DNA from 2 places in the Arthrobacter sp. NPDC093139 genome. Region 2 is predicted to be linked to the other one. Evidence: riboswitches for the same ligand, from Rfam matches in the RefSeq annotation. Region 2 holds a riboswitch; the other holds the start of a gene.
What was found. A riboswitch is a leader RNA that binds a small molecule or an ion and turns the genes downstream of it on or off. The one in region 2 is predicted to bind thiamine pyrophosphate.

Region 1 (7,021 bases), on a different contig from region 2:
GTCGCCGGCCGCTCCGGCAGGATCCCTCTTCCTGGAGCCGGCATCGGTCACGTCGATCATCTTCCAGGCGCCCGACCTCAACACCGTGATCCGCCCGGCTGCCACTCCCGCCGCGGAGGACACCGAGGCCGAAGGCGGCGAGGACGAGCAGGAGGACGAGGGCGGACGCCGCCGCCGCCGCAGCCGCGGCCGCCGGGGGCGGAATCGCGCTGACCGTGACGTCTCGGAGCGCGACGATTCCGGAGCCGACACCGAGGGCGCAGACGCGTCCGAGGATGCAGACGAAGAGACCGTGGGCCAGGGCGACGAAGGTGTGACGTCCCGCCGCCGGCGCCGCCGCCGCCGCGGTGACCAGGACCTCGAGCTCACCGGCGGGGGAGACGACGATCCCCCCAACACGGTGACCCGCGTCCGGGCCCCGCGCGTTCCCAGCGAGCCTGTTGTCAGTAACCGGGTGACCAGCGTCAAGGGCTCCACGAGGCTCGAAGCGAAGAAGCAGCGCCGCCGTGAATCCCGCGACACCGGCCGCCGCCGCACCGTCATCACCGAGGCCGAATTCCTGGCCCGCCGCGAATCAGTGGACCGGCAGATGATCGTGCGCCAGCGCGACGACAGAATTCAGATCGGTGTCCTCGAGGACGGCGTGCTGGCCGAGCACTTCGTGTCCAAGACACAGCAGGACTCGCTGATCGGCAACGTCTACCTGGGCAAGGTCCAGAACGTCCTGCCGTCGATGGAAGCGGCCTTCGTTGATATCGGCCGCGGCCGCAATGCTGTGCTCTACGCCGGTGAAGTGAACTGGGAAGCCGTTAACCTCGAGGGCAAGCAGCGCCGGATCGAGAACGCCCTGAAGTCGGGGGACTCCGTCCTCGTCCAGGTCACCAAGGACCCCGTGGGCCACAAGGGTGCACGCCTGACAAGCCAGATCTCCCTGCCCGGGCGCTACCTGGTGTACGTGCCCGGCGGTTCCATGACGGGCATCTCCCGCAAGCTGCCCGACGTCGAACGCAACCGCCTGAAGCGGATCCTCAAGGACCGCCTGCCCGAGGATGCCGGCGTCATCGTCCGCACAGCGGCCGAGGGCGCGTCGGAGGAAGAGCTGACGCATGACATCAACCGCCTCCGGGCGCAGTGGGAGGGCATCGAAAGCCAGGCGAAGTCCACCAAGGTCCTCGCTCCCGAGCTGCTGTACGGCGAACCGGACCTGACCATCAAGGTTGTCCGCGACGTCTTCAACGAGGATTTCTCCAAGCTGATCGTCTCCGGCGACGAAGCCTGGGACACGATCGAGGCCTACGTCACCTACGTTGCCCCGGACCTTGTCGGGCGGCTTGAGAAGTGGACCAAGGACCAGGACATCTTCTCGGCCTGGCGCATTGACGAGCAGATCCACAAGGCCCTGGACCGCAAGGTGTTCCTGCCCTCCGGCGGTTCACTAGTCATTGACCGCACGGAGGCTATGACCGTGGTGGACGTCAACACCGGCAAGTTCACCGGCAGCGGCGGCAACCTCGAGGAAACCGTTACGAAGAACAACCTGGAGGCGGCAGAGGAAGTTGTCCGCCAGCTGCGCCTGCGGGACATCGGCGGAATCATCGTGATCGACTTCATCGACATGGTTCTGGAGTCCAACCGTGACCTCGTGCTGCGCCGTATGGTGGAGTGCCTGGGCCGCGACCGCACCAAGCACCAGGTGGCGGAAGTGACCTCACTGGGTCTCGTCCAGATGACCCGCAAGCGCATGGGCACCGGCCTGCTGGAAGTCTTTGGCGAACAGTGCGAGGTATGCGCCGGCCGCGGCGTGGTGACGCACGACGAGCCCGTGGAACACCGGCGGGCGAACGTTGTTGCGGCCGAGCACCACGTTCCGCGGGCGGAGCACCAGCCCGCCGTGCGGACCGAACGCAAGAGCCGCCGGCGCGGCAAGGGTGGTCAGGTTCCTGCGGAAACGGGCCCCGCCGCACCCGCCGCGGTCCACCATGAGCCGTCGGAGGCTGAGCGCCACGCCAAGGCTGAGGCGACACGGGCCGCACTCGCCAACATCGCGGCCGCGGCCCATGCAGCGCATCTCCATGAGGACGCCGCGCACCAGGCCGCGTCCGCCGGAGCACAGCGCTCCGTCCCTGCCCCGGCGCCGTCCGGTCCGGAAAGCCCGGCGGTGCACCGTACCCCGGAGACGGAGAGCGTTTCAGGCCGTCCCGGCGCCGTGCTGACCTTTGGCGGCGAGAAAGTCGTGCTTCCTTTCGTCGAGCACGCCGGCGAGCCGGCCTCCGAAACTCCTGCCCTGACGCTGGACCGGCTGGAGGAGGCGTTCGCGCACCTCGGCGCGCCGGCCGTTCCCGCTGAGGAGCAGCCGACGGCGGACCGCGCACCTGCCGCGGGGGAGACGCCTGCTGCCGAGCCGGCAGCGCCGGCCGGAACGCGACCTGCCCCGGCAGGTGCGGACCACGACGCCGACCGGTTCGCTGACCACTCGGCGGTGCAGACCCGCACGCGCCGGCCGCGCCGCAACCGCAGTGCCAGCCGGGCTCAGGGCGCAGCCAATGAGACGTCCGTGGAACACCACGAGACCGCCCCGGCATCAGCAGCCGGGCACTCGCACGAAGCCAAGGCGCCGGTTTCAGGGAGCGCCGCTGCCCCGAAGCCTGCCAGCGAACCGATCATTCTCGGCGTCGGCGTGCCTGCGTCCGAGCTCTGAGCTGGACGGGTTCCCGCTTTAAGCTGATCTGATGCAACGGGCCGGTGCCGCAACTGCGACACCGGCCCGTTGTGCTTCAGCGCCAGAGCGGCCGCGGGCTGTTGCCCCGGCAATTGCGGGGCTGCCGGTCGCAAACTGCAACGCAGTGCCCGCAGGGCAGCAAACCGCTAGGCTGGGGGACTGACACGGGGTGCCGCGCACGGAGCCGGCTGAGATCCAAACCCGTTGAACCTGACCGGTTAGCACCGGCGAAGGGATGTCTCCTTTGTCTTCACTATCTGCCCTGAACCTTGTCCAGCCTGCAACGCCTGAGGCTGTGCCGCCCATCCGCAGGATTCCCCGCGTCCTGGCCATTGCCGGCTCGGACCCGTCCGGCGGAGCCGGCATCCAGGCGGACCTGAAAAGCATCGCGGCCACGGGTGGCTACGGAATGGCGGCCATCACGGCACTGACCGCCCAGAACACCCGGGGCGTCAGCGCCGTCCATCTCCCCCCGGCCGAGTTCCTGACGGCACAGTTGACCGCCATCAGTGACGACATCGCCGTGGACGCCGTAAAGATCGGCATGCTGGGCGACGCACAGGTGATTGCCGCGGTGCGGGTCTGGCTGGAGAAGGTGCGCCCCGGCGTCGTCGTTCTTGATCCCGTGATGGTGGCAACCAGCGGGGACCGGCTTCTGCAGGAGTCCGCCGAGGCGGCACTGCAGGAACTCCTGCCGCTGGCCGACCTGATCACGCCCAACCTCGCCGAGCTTGCGATGCTGCTCGGGGAGCCGGTGGCCTCCACCTGGCCGGACGCGCTGGAGCAGGGCAAACGGCTGGCCGCCGAAACGGGGGCCACCGTCCTCGTCAAAGGGGGGCACCTGGACGGTGCCGACTGCCCCGACGCCCTGGTGAATACGGGCGGCGCCCTGTCGGCCGATGTCGTCGTGGTGGACGGCCAGCGGGTGCCGACCCGCAACAGCCACGGGACCGGATGCTCCCTGTCCTCGGCGATGGCCACTATGCAGGCCCGTGTGGGCGACTGGGAACAGTCACTCCGCACCGTCAAGCCCTGGCTGGAAGAGGCCCTCCGCTCCTCCGGGCAGCTTGAGGTGGGACACGGCAACGGGCCGGTCCACCACTTCCACCACTTGGCGTCCCCGGGTGCTGGCGCTGAGGGCAGTTTCGCCGACCTGCTCCATGCGGAGGCCGCCGCGGATCTCGACGCGATCTACGGCCTGGGCTTTATCCGCGGGCTGGCTGAAGGCACGCTTCCCGAAAGCGAGTTCGCCTATTACCTCGCACAGGATGCCATCTACCTCAACGGATACTCGCGCGTCCTGGCACGGGCCAGCGCGCTGGCTCCCACCGAGGCCGAGCAGCTCTTCTGGGCCCGTTCTGCGCAGCAGTGCCTCGAAGTGGAGTCCGAGCTGCACCGCAGCTGGCTCAGCACCCGGATGGTGCTGCCTGACCTCGGGCCGGTCACCAAGGCTTATGTGGACCACCTGGTGGCGGCGTCTGCCTCGGGGAGCTATGCCGTGCTGGTAGCCGCGGTGCTCCCGTGCTTCTGGCTTTACGCCGAAGTCGGGGAGACCCTGCACTCCGAATTCCTCGCAGCCGGCGCCCCCGAAGGACACCCGTACGCTGAGTGGTTGCGCACCTACGCCGACGAGGGCTTTGCAGAGGCCACCCGGCAGGCCATCGCCATCACCGACGCCGCGGGCCGCGCGGCGTCCGACGCGGAACGCAGCCTGATGCTGACGGCATTCAGGCAGTCCTGCCGCTACGAGGTCGATTTTTTCGACGCGCCGCGGCTCCACAGCTGAACGGTCTCCGGCGCAGGAGCCGGTAAGATAAACGCGCACGGTGACGGCAGGTCGGTGCAACAGCCCTGTGGTGGTTATCACGGACAACCCGCCGAAACCAGCCTCATTTGCGGCCGAAGACGAAATTAGCGTATTCTAGATCTTCGGTGCTTACGCCAACACTTGGGTTATGACCCCGGGAACGGTCCTTTTGGAATTCCAAACGGCATTGTTCCGGGGATAGCTCACGGATTCCCCCGGGGAATCCACGGCGTTGAGGCACAGCGAGAGCCGGACCAAACACCTTTGGACCCAGGTTCCGCACGCAAATTTAGTAATAAACGTCGAGAGAAGTGAGTTCCCAAGTGGTGTACGCGATTGTCCGCGCAGGCGGCCGCCAAGAGAAGGTTTCCGTTGGAGACTTCGTTACCCTGAACCGCGTCGCCGGTGGAGCCGGCAGCACCATTGAGCTGCCCGCACTGCTCCTGGTAGACGGTGACAAGGTCACATCCGCAGCTGCGGACCTGGCCAAGGTAACTGTTACGGCTGAGATCCTCCAGGACCTCCGTGGTCCGAAGATCGTCATCCAGAAGTTCAAGAACAAGACCGGTTACAAGAAGCGCCAGGGTCACCGTCAGGAACTGACCAAGGTCAAGATCACCGGTATCAAGTAACCTCTGGTTACTGTTCAGGTTTTCAGCAGATTCCCCAGAATTTAAAGGCAGGCATTCCAAATGGCACATAAAAAAGGCGCGAGCTCCACTCGCAACGGTCGTGACTCCAACGCCCAGTACCTCGGCGTCAAGCGCTTCGGCGGCCAGGTAGTTTCCGCAGGCGAAATCATCGTCCGCCAGCGTGGCACCCACTTCCACCCCGGTGCAGGCGTTGGCCGCGGTGGCGATGACACGCTGTTCGCACTGCAGGCAGGCGCTGTCGAATTCGGCACCCGCCGCGGCCGTCGAGTCGTGAACATCGTTGCTGCTGCAGCTGCAGAGTAACAACAGGATCTGAACCGGTGGAGCGGGCCATGATGGCCCGCTCCACTGGTCTTTTAACCGCATTACAATCAATTTGGGCGTCCAGAACGTCCGGATTAAGCACAGAGGAGATTCACCGTGGCGAGCTTTGTAGACCGGGTAGTACTGCACGTATCCGGCGGTACCGGCGGCCACGGCTGTGTCTCGGTGCACCGTGAGAAGTTCAAGCCGCTTGGCGGCCCCGACGGCGGCAACGGAGGCAACGGCGGAGACGTCATCCTCCGCGTGGACTCCCAGACCACCACGCTGCTGGACTACCACCACGCCCCGCACCGGCATGCCACCAACGGCGGGCCCGGCATGGGCGACTGGCGTGGCGGCAAGAACGGCGAAACCCTGATCCTTCCGGTCCCGGACGGCACGGTCGTCAAGACCAAGGACGGCGAGGTCCTGGCGGACCTCGTCGGCGAAGGCACCGAGTTCATCGCCGCGGCCGGCGGGCTCGGTGGACTGGGCAATGCGGCGCTGTCGTCCCAGAAGCGCCGGGCGCCGGGCTTTGCTTTGCTCGGCATCGAGGGCGAGTCCAGCGACATCGTGCTGGAACTGAAGTCCATCGCAGATATCGCCCTGGTCGGCTTCCCGTCCGCCGGCAAGTCAAGCCTGATCGCCGCCATGTCCGCCGCGAGGCCCAAGATCGCCGATTATCCTTTCACGACGCTCATCCCCAACCTCGGCGTCGTGCAGGCCGGCGACGTGCGGTTCACCATCGCCGACGTGCCCGGACTCATTGAAGGCGCGAGTGAAGGTAAAGGCCTGGGATACAACTTCCTGCGCCACGTCGAGCGGTGCGCCGCTTTGGTTCACGTTTTGGACTGCGGTACGCTGGAATCTGACAGAGATCCACTCTCCGACCTCGCCATCATCGAAGCTGAACTCGAAAAGTATGCCGTTGATATGAGCTATGCCGGCAACGACGGCGAGGTTGTTCCGCTGAACCACCGGCCCCGGTTGGTGGCTTTGAACAAGGTCGACCTGCCTGATGGCAAGGACATGGCCGAGTTCGTCCGCCCGGAGCTGGAGTCGAGGGGCTACCGCGTGTTCGAGGTTTCGGCCACGAGCCACGAAGGTCTCCGGCAACTCGGATTTGCCATGGCGGAGATCGTCAAGGCCGCCCGTGACTCGGTGGCCGCAACACCGCCGAAGGTGCACGCGCCTGTGCTGCGCCCCCGCGCAGTCAACGAGGCCGGCTTCAAGATCCGCCGCGAGGAAAAGAACCTGGAGCCGCTGTTCCGCGTTCTGGGTGAGAAGCCCGTGCGCTGGGTCAAGCAGACTGACTTCACCAACGAGGAGGCCATTGGCTACCTCGCGGACCGGCTGGCCAAGCTTGGTGTTGAAACCGAGCTGTTCAAGCAGGGCGCCAAGCCCGGCGACACCGTAGTGATCGGTGACGACGACGGCGTGGTGTTCGACTGGGAGCCGACCATGATGGCAGGCGCCGAACTGCTGGCGTCGCCGCGCGGCACCGATGTCCGCTTTGCAGACATCGGGGACCGGCCCACC
Region 2 (7,021 bases):
CCTGCACCGTGTAGAAGCCCGCGGTGGCCTCCACCGAGAGTCCGAACTGGCGCAGCGCCTGCATGTGCGGCTCCACGGTCCGGGTGCCCAGGTCGCAGCCGCCCGCATAAGGCAGCCGGTATTCATCGGCCTCGTCCAGCAGCGGGCCCAGCAGCATGATTACGCTGCGTGTGCGGCGCGCGGCCTCGACGTCCATGGACTCCAGGTCCAGGTCTGCGGGCCGGCGGAGGCGGAGATCGTTGTCGTTGAGCCAGGTGCACTCGACGCCGATGCTGGTGAGCACCTCCACGATCCTGTTGACTTCCTCGATGCGGGCCAGGCGGCGTAGCGTGGTGGTGCCACGGTTGATTAGGCTGGCGCAAAGAAGCGCGACGCCGGCATTCTTGCTGGTATTCACGTCAACGGAGCCGGAGAGTGTCCGGCCGCCTTCCACGCGGAGGTGGGTCATCTGGGATTTGCCGAGCTGGACGATGCTCTGGCCGAATATCGCCTCCAGGCGCTGGATCATTTTGAGGCTCAGATTCTGCTTGCCCTGCTCCATTCTGGCCACCGCACTTTGGCTGGTTCCGAGTTCGGCCGCGAGCTGTTCCTGGGTCCAGCCTTTCTGCCCGCGGGCGTCGCGGAGCATCATGCCAACCTGTTCAGCAGTCTCTTGAGTCATACCTAAAAATATCACAAATGAGGTATTTCGGCGAAGAAGGGACGGCTTTCGGGCAGTAAAGGCCGCACCATACCCGGCTCATGCGATAAATTTCAGCCCTCGCGCTCAGTGGCGGCGGTGCCGGTCCTCCGGCCAGCCCGGTTGTTGGCGCCCGCCCTGCCCAACACTCTGCCCGGCTCGCGCGAGGGCCTTGACCGGGAAACGACGCGGGAGCAAGCTAGCAGCTAGCGGTTGCGGCCAAAAGTGAGGAATGGGAGGCCGCCGTGTCCATTTTCAGTTCCGGGGTGCTCGGCAATAAGCGCCCGACCAGGCAAAAGGCCACCGCCCTGCTGTCCTTCGTGGTTGCGACCGCAGTGGGATTCGTTCCCGGCCCCCGCCTGGATGACGGCTCGCCGCCGGCCCCCCAGTCCTCCGTGACCCGGCCGTCCCCTTCCTCCACCGGGCCGTCCCCAATTGCCGGCCCGTCTCCTGCGGCGACTCCCGGCCCCACCTCCTCAGTGTCGGCTCCACCCCCTGCCCCGACCACGCAGGCGAAGCCGAGTGCCCCTCCGGGCGGCAGCACAACGCTGCTGGGCAACGACGTGTCCTGGCCGCAATGCAACACGGCGCTCCCTGAAATCACCGCCTTCGCCATCGTCGGCGTCAACAACGGGCTGGCCAACACCACCAATCCCTGCCTGCACGAGCAACTGGAGTGGGCTGAGACCGCGCTGGGGGGGACTGCCCAGCCTTCGGTCGCCCTGTACGTCAACACCGCCAACCCCGGCCACGCTGGATCCTGGTGGCCGAACAGCAACGACTACGGCGGCAAGAGCGTGACCAACCCCCATGGCACATGCACTGGAGCGGAAGACGCCGCCTGCGCCTACATGTACGGCTATGCCAAGGCATTCGACGACGCGTATCTCCGCACCGTCGCGGACCCGGAGGACTACCTGTGGTGGCTCGACGTGGAGACCGAAAACACGTGGTCCGGCGACAAGAACGCCAACAGAGCAGTTCTCGAAGGCATGACGGACTTCTTCCACAGCATCGGCGCGGACGTGGGCATCTACTCCGCCAGCCTGCAGTGGTGGCAGATCGTCGGCGCCGTCAGCGAAGGCAGCAGCCTCTACAGCCTGCCCAGCTGGCTGGCCGGTGCCCACACCGCGGAGGGAGCCAAGATCAACTGCTCCCTTCCCCCGCTGACCTCCGGCGGTCAAGTCACGCTCACCCAGTTCGTCTCGAAGGGCTTCGACTACAACCACTCCTGCATCTAGGAACGCCACAAAACGGCGAGGAGCGGGGACAGAAGCCCTACGGCCCCTCCAGCCACACCATGTTCCACGTGCCGGCCCATACCGCGGCCACCACGGCGCCGGCCGCGATTGCCATTCCCCCGAGCAGCACCCAGATGTCCAGGCGGCTGTAGGTTGATTCGCGGGCCCAGGTCCTGTCAGCGCCGCCGAAGCCGCGCGCTTCCATAGTGACGGCGAGACGGGTCGCGCGGCGGATGGCCTGGACCAGCAGCCCGAAACTTTGTCCCAGGGTGGCGTGCAGCCGCTGCCACGGGGTGCCGCGGGATCCCACGCCGCGGGCTCGCCGGGCCATTCCGATGGTCTGCCACTCCTCCGCCATCAGTCCCACGAGCCGCATGGCAGCCAGCGTCCCCAGGACGAAGCGGTGCGGCAGGCGGGCCTTCTGCGCCAGCGCATCGGCGAGGTCGGTGGGGTCGGTACAGCTCATGAGCAGCACCGCCGGCAGCGCAATCGCCAGGCCTCGGAGCAGGAAACCCAGCCCCAACTCGAGGGAGCCTTCGCTCATGGACCAGATGCCGACGTCGAGCAGTATCCTTCCGCTGTCCGGCGCGAGGATTGAGGTGCTCCAGCCGCCGACGGCGGCCGCGACGATCAGTGGCCAGCCGCGCTGCCAGAGCAGCGTGAAGGTCAGCCCTGCCAGCGGGAACAACAGCAGTTCGCAGGCCAGCGCGACGGAGGCGGACATCCAGTCGATGGACAGCGCGAGCACCAGGGTGATGAGGAAAACGGCAACGAGTTTGGCCAGCGGGTTGGCGCGCGTCAGCAGGGCGCGGTTCCCGGCGATCGTCAGGGGGGCCCTCATGATGTCGCCGCCTTCGGTGTCCCGACGCCGGGCACACGGAGTTCCGGTGCGCCCAGTTTGAGCTCGGTGCCGCCCAGCACCTGGGTGAATTCCTGGTCGTGCGTCACGGAGACTACGGCGGTTCCGGCATCGAGCAGTTCGGAGAGGAAGGAGGCGAGTTCCGCCCAGGTGTTGGCGTCCTGGCCGAACGTCGGCTCGTCGAGGACCAGGACCTGCGGATGGGCCGCCAGGACGGTGGCCACCGAGAGCCGCCGCTTCTCCCCGCCCGAGAGCGTGTACGGGTTGGCGTCCACAAGACCCGTCAGGCGCAGCCTTTCGAGCAGTTCGTCCACCCGCTCTTCCCCGTGGCCCATGTGCCGCGGGCCAAACTGCAGCTCGTCCAAGACCCTGCCGGTGACGAACTGGTGCTCGGGTTCCTGGAAGACCGTGCCGATCCTGGCGATCAGCTGCTCGGCCCGCCATCTGTAGGGATCGATCCCCGTTCCTCGGCTCAGCTCCACGGTGGCCGACACCTTGCCCTCGACGGGAGGGATCAGGCCGGCGAGCGTCAGCGCGAATGTGGATTTACCGGCGCCATTGGCCCCCGTAATGGTCAAGGCTTCACCGGCGCGGACCTGCGCCGTGATGTCCCGCTGGATGGGCAGCGGAGGAACGGACTTGAAGCCGGGTCTCCGCGGACGCTCCCGGGAGACGCCCACGCCCTCGGCCGCCAGGAGCAGTTGGCCGGGCACGCGGCCCAGTTGGCCGGGCACCAGGTCAGACTGTCCGGAAACGGGTTCCGGCTGGCCCTCGCCGCCCGGGAAGCCGCCGTGCAACCGGCGCCGGGTGGACGGAACGTACCCCGGCACCCAGACCCCGGCGGCGATCAGCATCTCGCGGGCCTGCACCAGGACCTGGTCGGGGGCGCCGTCGATCAGCACGGCAGGTTGCGTGGCGGATCCCGGCTGCAGCACGATGATCCGGTCCACGAGGTCTTTCCACACCGCGACCCTGTGCTCCACCACCACCAGCGTCGCGCCGGTCTTGTCGAGGCAGCGGCCCACTGCGTCGCGGACTTCCAGGACGCCTGCCGGATCCAGGTTGGCGGTGGGTTCGTCCAGCAGGATGAGCCCGGGGCGCATCGCCAGGATGCCCGCCAGCGCGAGGCGCTGCTTCTGTCCCCCGGACAGGGCCGACGTCGGGTGGTCCAGCGGAAGGTGCGCGAGCCCGACGTCGTCCAGGGCCTCGTGCACGCGGCTCCAGATCGCGTCGCGGGGCACGGAGAGGTTTTCGGCGCCGAAGGCGACGTCGTCGCCGAGGCGGGAGAGGACCACCTGCGTTTCGGGGTCCTGCTGCATGAGCCCGGCGCGGCCTCGCTGGGCGCGCGGCGGTTCGCCGTCGATCAGGAGGCTGCCGCTTTCGTCCGCGTCGTCGCTGCCGGAGGGACCGCCGTCGTCCGCTGTGCTGCTGCCCGCCGTGGTGTCACCGAGCACGCCGGCGAGGGCGTGGAGCAGGGTGGACTTGCCGGCGCCTGAAGGCCCCAGGAGCAGCACCCGCTCCCCCGGGCGGATGTCCAGGTCAAGGGCGTTGACCGCGGGTTTCGTGCGGCCGGCGTGGCGCCAGCCCCAGCCGCGGGCGGTGACCGCGGCGGGGCGGACACCGCCGTCGTGGTGTCCGGGCATCAGTTGAAGACGGGCTCCGTGGCTGCCTTGCGGGACGCGAACGAGCTCAGCACGCCGGTCTTGGCGAGGCCGCGCGTAGCGATCCAGGACAGCGCACCGGCGATGATGGCGCCCGAGATGGCGGTGAAGATGACGTAGGCCAGCTTGTCTCCGGCCGCGTAGGCGATGTTCCAGCCCCACGGAGCGAAGGAATCGTTCAGGCCGCAGAACAGCCCCGCACCCGCGCCGGCCAGCAGCGAAACGGGCAGGTTGAACTTCTTGTACCGGAACGCTGCGAAGACGAGTTCCGCACCGAGGCCCTGCAGGAGGCCGGAAATCAGCACCGTGGTGCCGTACTGGGATCCCATGATTAGTTCACCGGTGGCGGCCACGGTTTCGCAGAACAGTGCCGCGCCGGGCTTGCGGATGATGAGCATGCCGAGCACCGCCGGGATCATCCAGCCGCCGGCGTAGAGGCCGGTGAGCGGCGGATAGACCGCGTTGATGGGAGCGGAGATGAGGTTGGCGCCCTGGGACCACGCCCAGAAAATCACGCCGCCGGCGACGGCGATCAGTGCCGCCACAACGATGTCGGCCACGCGCCAGTTGTAACCGGTCTTCTTGATTGCTGCAGTTGTCATGATGGTCCTCCTGAGGATCAGGAGGGGAAAGCGCTCCCCGGCTGCGGGCGGTGGGTTGCCTGCTGCCGGACACTCTGAGAACTCGACTCCCTTGCGCCGGTACTAGCCGGATCAGGTTCGAGGGTCTGCGGCTGTCCGCACTCTCAGCGCCCTTCCGCGGTTCCCTGGCAATGCCAGTGAGGTCCGACGGCGGCGCTCCCCTGTCGTAATAAATCTGCCCTTATGGGCTGATCCAGTTTACACCGGGACCGCCTTGACAGCCCGGCGCTTCAGTCACATTCCGGGAAGTACGGCGGCGTCCGCCAGAGGAGGGGAGGAGAGCCGTCATCGTACCGGAGTACATTGGGGCCATGACGCATGACGATTCCGGCAGCCGCGCCGTGCCCGCCTTCGACCCTGACTCTCCGGATGAGCAGCCGGCAGGCGCCTTGGAAGCCCTGATTGAGCGGATTGAGGGGGAAGTAGCCGAGCTGCAGTTGCCCAGGTTCAGCAAGGATGACGCCCTGACACTCGGCCTCCAGTTGGTGGAAATGGGCAAGCAAAGCAATCTCCCGATAGCCATCGACATCACAAAGGGGGACCAGGTCCTCTTCCACGTGGCGCTCGAGGGGGCCACGCCGGACAACGAGGGCTGGGTGCGGGCCAAGCAGCGGACGGCGGCCCGCTACGAGGAGCCGTCTTTGCTGGTGGGCCTGCGCGGCCGGCTTGGCGGAGGCCGGATCGAGGACAATGCGTGGTTCGACCAGTCAACCTACGCTGCCCACGGCGGGGCCTTCCCCGTGTACGTGCGCGGGGTGGGAGCTGTAGCAGTCGTCACCGTTTCCGGGCTGCCACAGATGGAGGACCACGACCTCGTGGTCCAGGCGCTGCGGGAAATCCACGGCTCCATACGGCTAGGCTAGGGAAAGACCAGTATTCATGACGCAGGGAGTCCCGGAATGAGTTTCTTCATCAAGTTGCTTGGCACTGGCATCAGCCTGCTTGCAGGGTACGCCGGCACCAAGGCCGTGGATACCATTTGGGAAAAGGTCACCGGGCGGAAGCCCCCCAAGGGCGACAAGGACGACGTCCCCACGACGCTGCGCACAGCCCTGACGTTCGCCCTCATTTCCGCGTCCGTGAGCGCGGTAATCCAGGTGCTGGCAAACCGCGGCACGCAGCGGGCCATCACCCGCTTCGCCAAGACCCAGGACATCGTCTAGCCCACACTGCGTTTGCTTCGCAAATTCTTGCCCAGTCTTGCCCGAACTCTGCATCCAACCGATGCAAACCTTGATCGTGGCCGCGCATCGTTGACTCAACAGACAACGAAAACCTCGACTGCGAAAGTGATGATGATCAAAGTGGCGACGAAGGCAGAAAAAGCGAACTACCGCTACAGCGACTTCTACTGCTTCATGTCGCTTGCTGACTTCACCACCTACATCTCACGTGATGATGGCGACGGAGATGGTTGCTTTTCAATCAGCGGCAGCAGCGAGCTTGCTCTCTAGGAAAGCTCGCTGCGGCCGCCGGCCCTGGTCCGTCAACTGTTCCTCTGTGGAACCAGGTCCAGCGGAGGGTACGCCGGGAGCGGCAATAGGGAGTAGCCTGACCGCAAGGCGGGAAGCGGTGCAGCTCCCGTACGCGCTGCATCGTCCTGCCGTGCCTTCATCGGCTACCGGGAGCAGGAATGATGGACGTTCCTCCACTGATATGGGTGCTGACCGTCGCGGGCATCGTTGCGCTGCTGGCCTTTGACTTCTTTGTCCACGTCCGCCGTGCCCACATTCCCACCCTGCAGGAAGCGGTCATCTGGTCATCCGTCTATGTGGGGATCGCACTCTGCTTCGGGTCCGGAATTTTCGCTTTCGGAGGGGCATCCCCCGGCGCAGAATATTTCGCCGGCTACCTGACCGAGAAGGCTTTGTCAGTGGACAACCTGTTTGTCTTCCTGGTGATCATGAACAGCTTTGGCGTGCCGCGCGAAGACCAGCAAA

Region 1: linked by a shared signal. The riboswitch ahead of thiD (bifunctional hydroxymethylpyrimidine kinase/phosphomethylpyrimidine kinase) and the one ahead of ACIP90_RS14790 (ECF transporter S component) in region 2 are both predicted to bind thiamine pyrophosphate.

Annotation. Positions count from the first base shown of each region.
Region 1 is NZ_JBIVOO010000001.1:60,561-67,581, forward strand. It holds gene ACIP90_RS00320 (Rne/Rng family ribonuclease) at 1-2,698, shown strand, start outside; TPP riboswitch at 2,875-2,972, shown strand; gene thiD (bifunctional hydroxymethylpyrimidine kinase/phosphomethylpyrimidine kinase) at 2,955-4,505, shown strand; gene rplU (50S ribosomal protein L21) at 4,850-5,158, shown strand; gene rpmA (50S ribosomal protein L27) at 5,219-5,482, shown strand; gene obgE (GTPase ObgE) at 5,600-7,021, shown strand, end outside.
Region 2 is NZ_JBIVOO010000009.1:128,780-135,800, forward strand. It holds gene ACIP90_RS14770 (UDP-N-acetylglucosamine 1-carboxyvinyltransferase) at 1-661, opposite strand, end outside; gene ACIP90_RS14775 (hypothetical protein) at 925-1,920, shown strand; gene ACIP90_RS14780 (energy-coupling factor transporter transmembrane component T family protein) at 1,958-2,761, opposite strand; gene ACIP90_RS14785 (ABC transporter ATP-binding protein) at 2,758-4,422, opposite strand; gene ACIP90_RS14790 (ECF transporter S component) at 4,422-5,042, opposite strand; TPP riboswitch at 5,113-5,254, opposite strand; gene ACIP90_RS14795 (heme-degrading domain-containing protein) at 5,393-5,944, shown strand; gene ACIP90_RS14800 (DUF4235 domain-containing protein) at 5,981-6,244, shown strand; gene ACIP90_RS14805 (hypothetical protein) at 6,371-6,535, shown strand; gene ACIP90_RS14810 (TerC family protein) at 6,718-7,021, shown strand, end outside.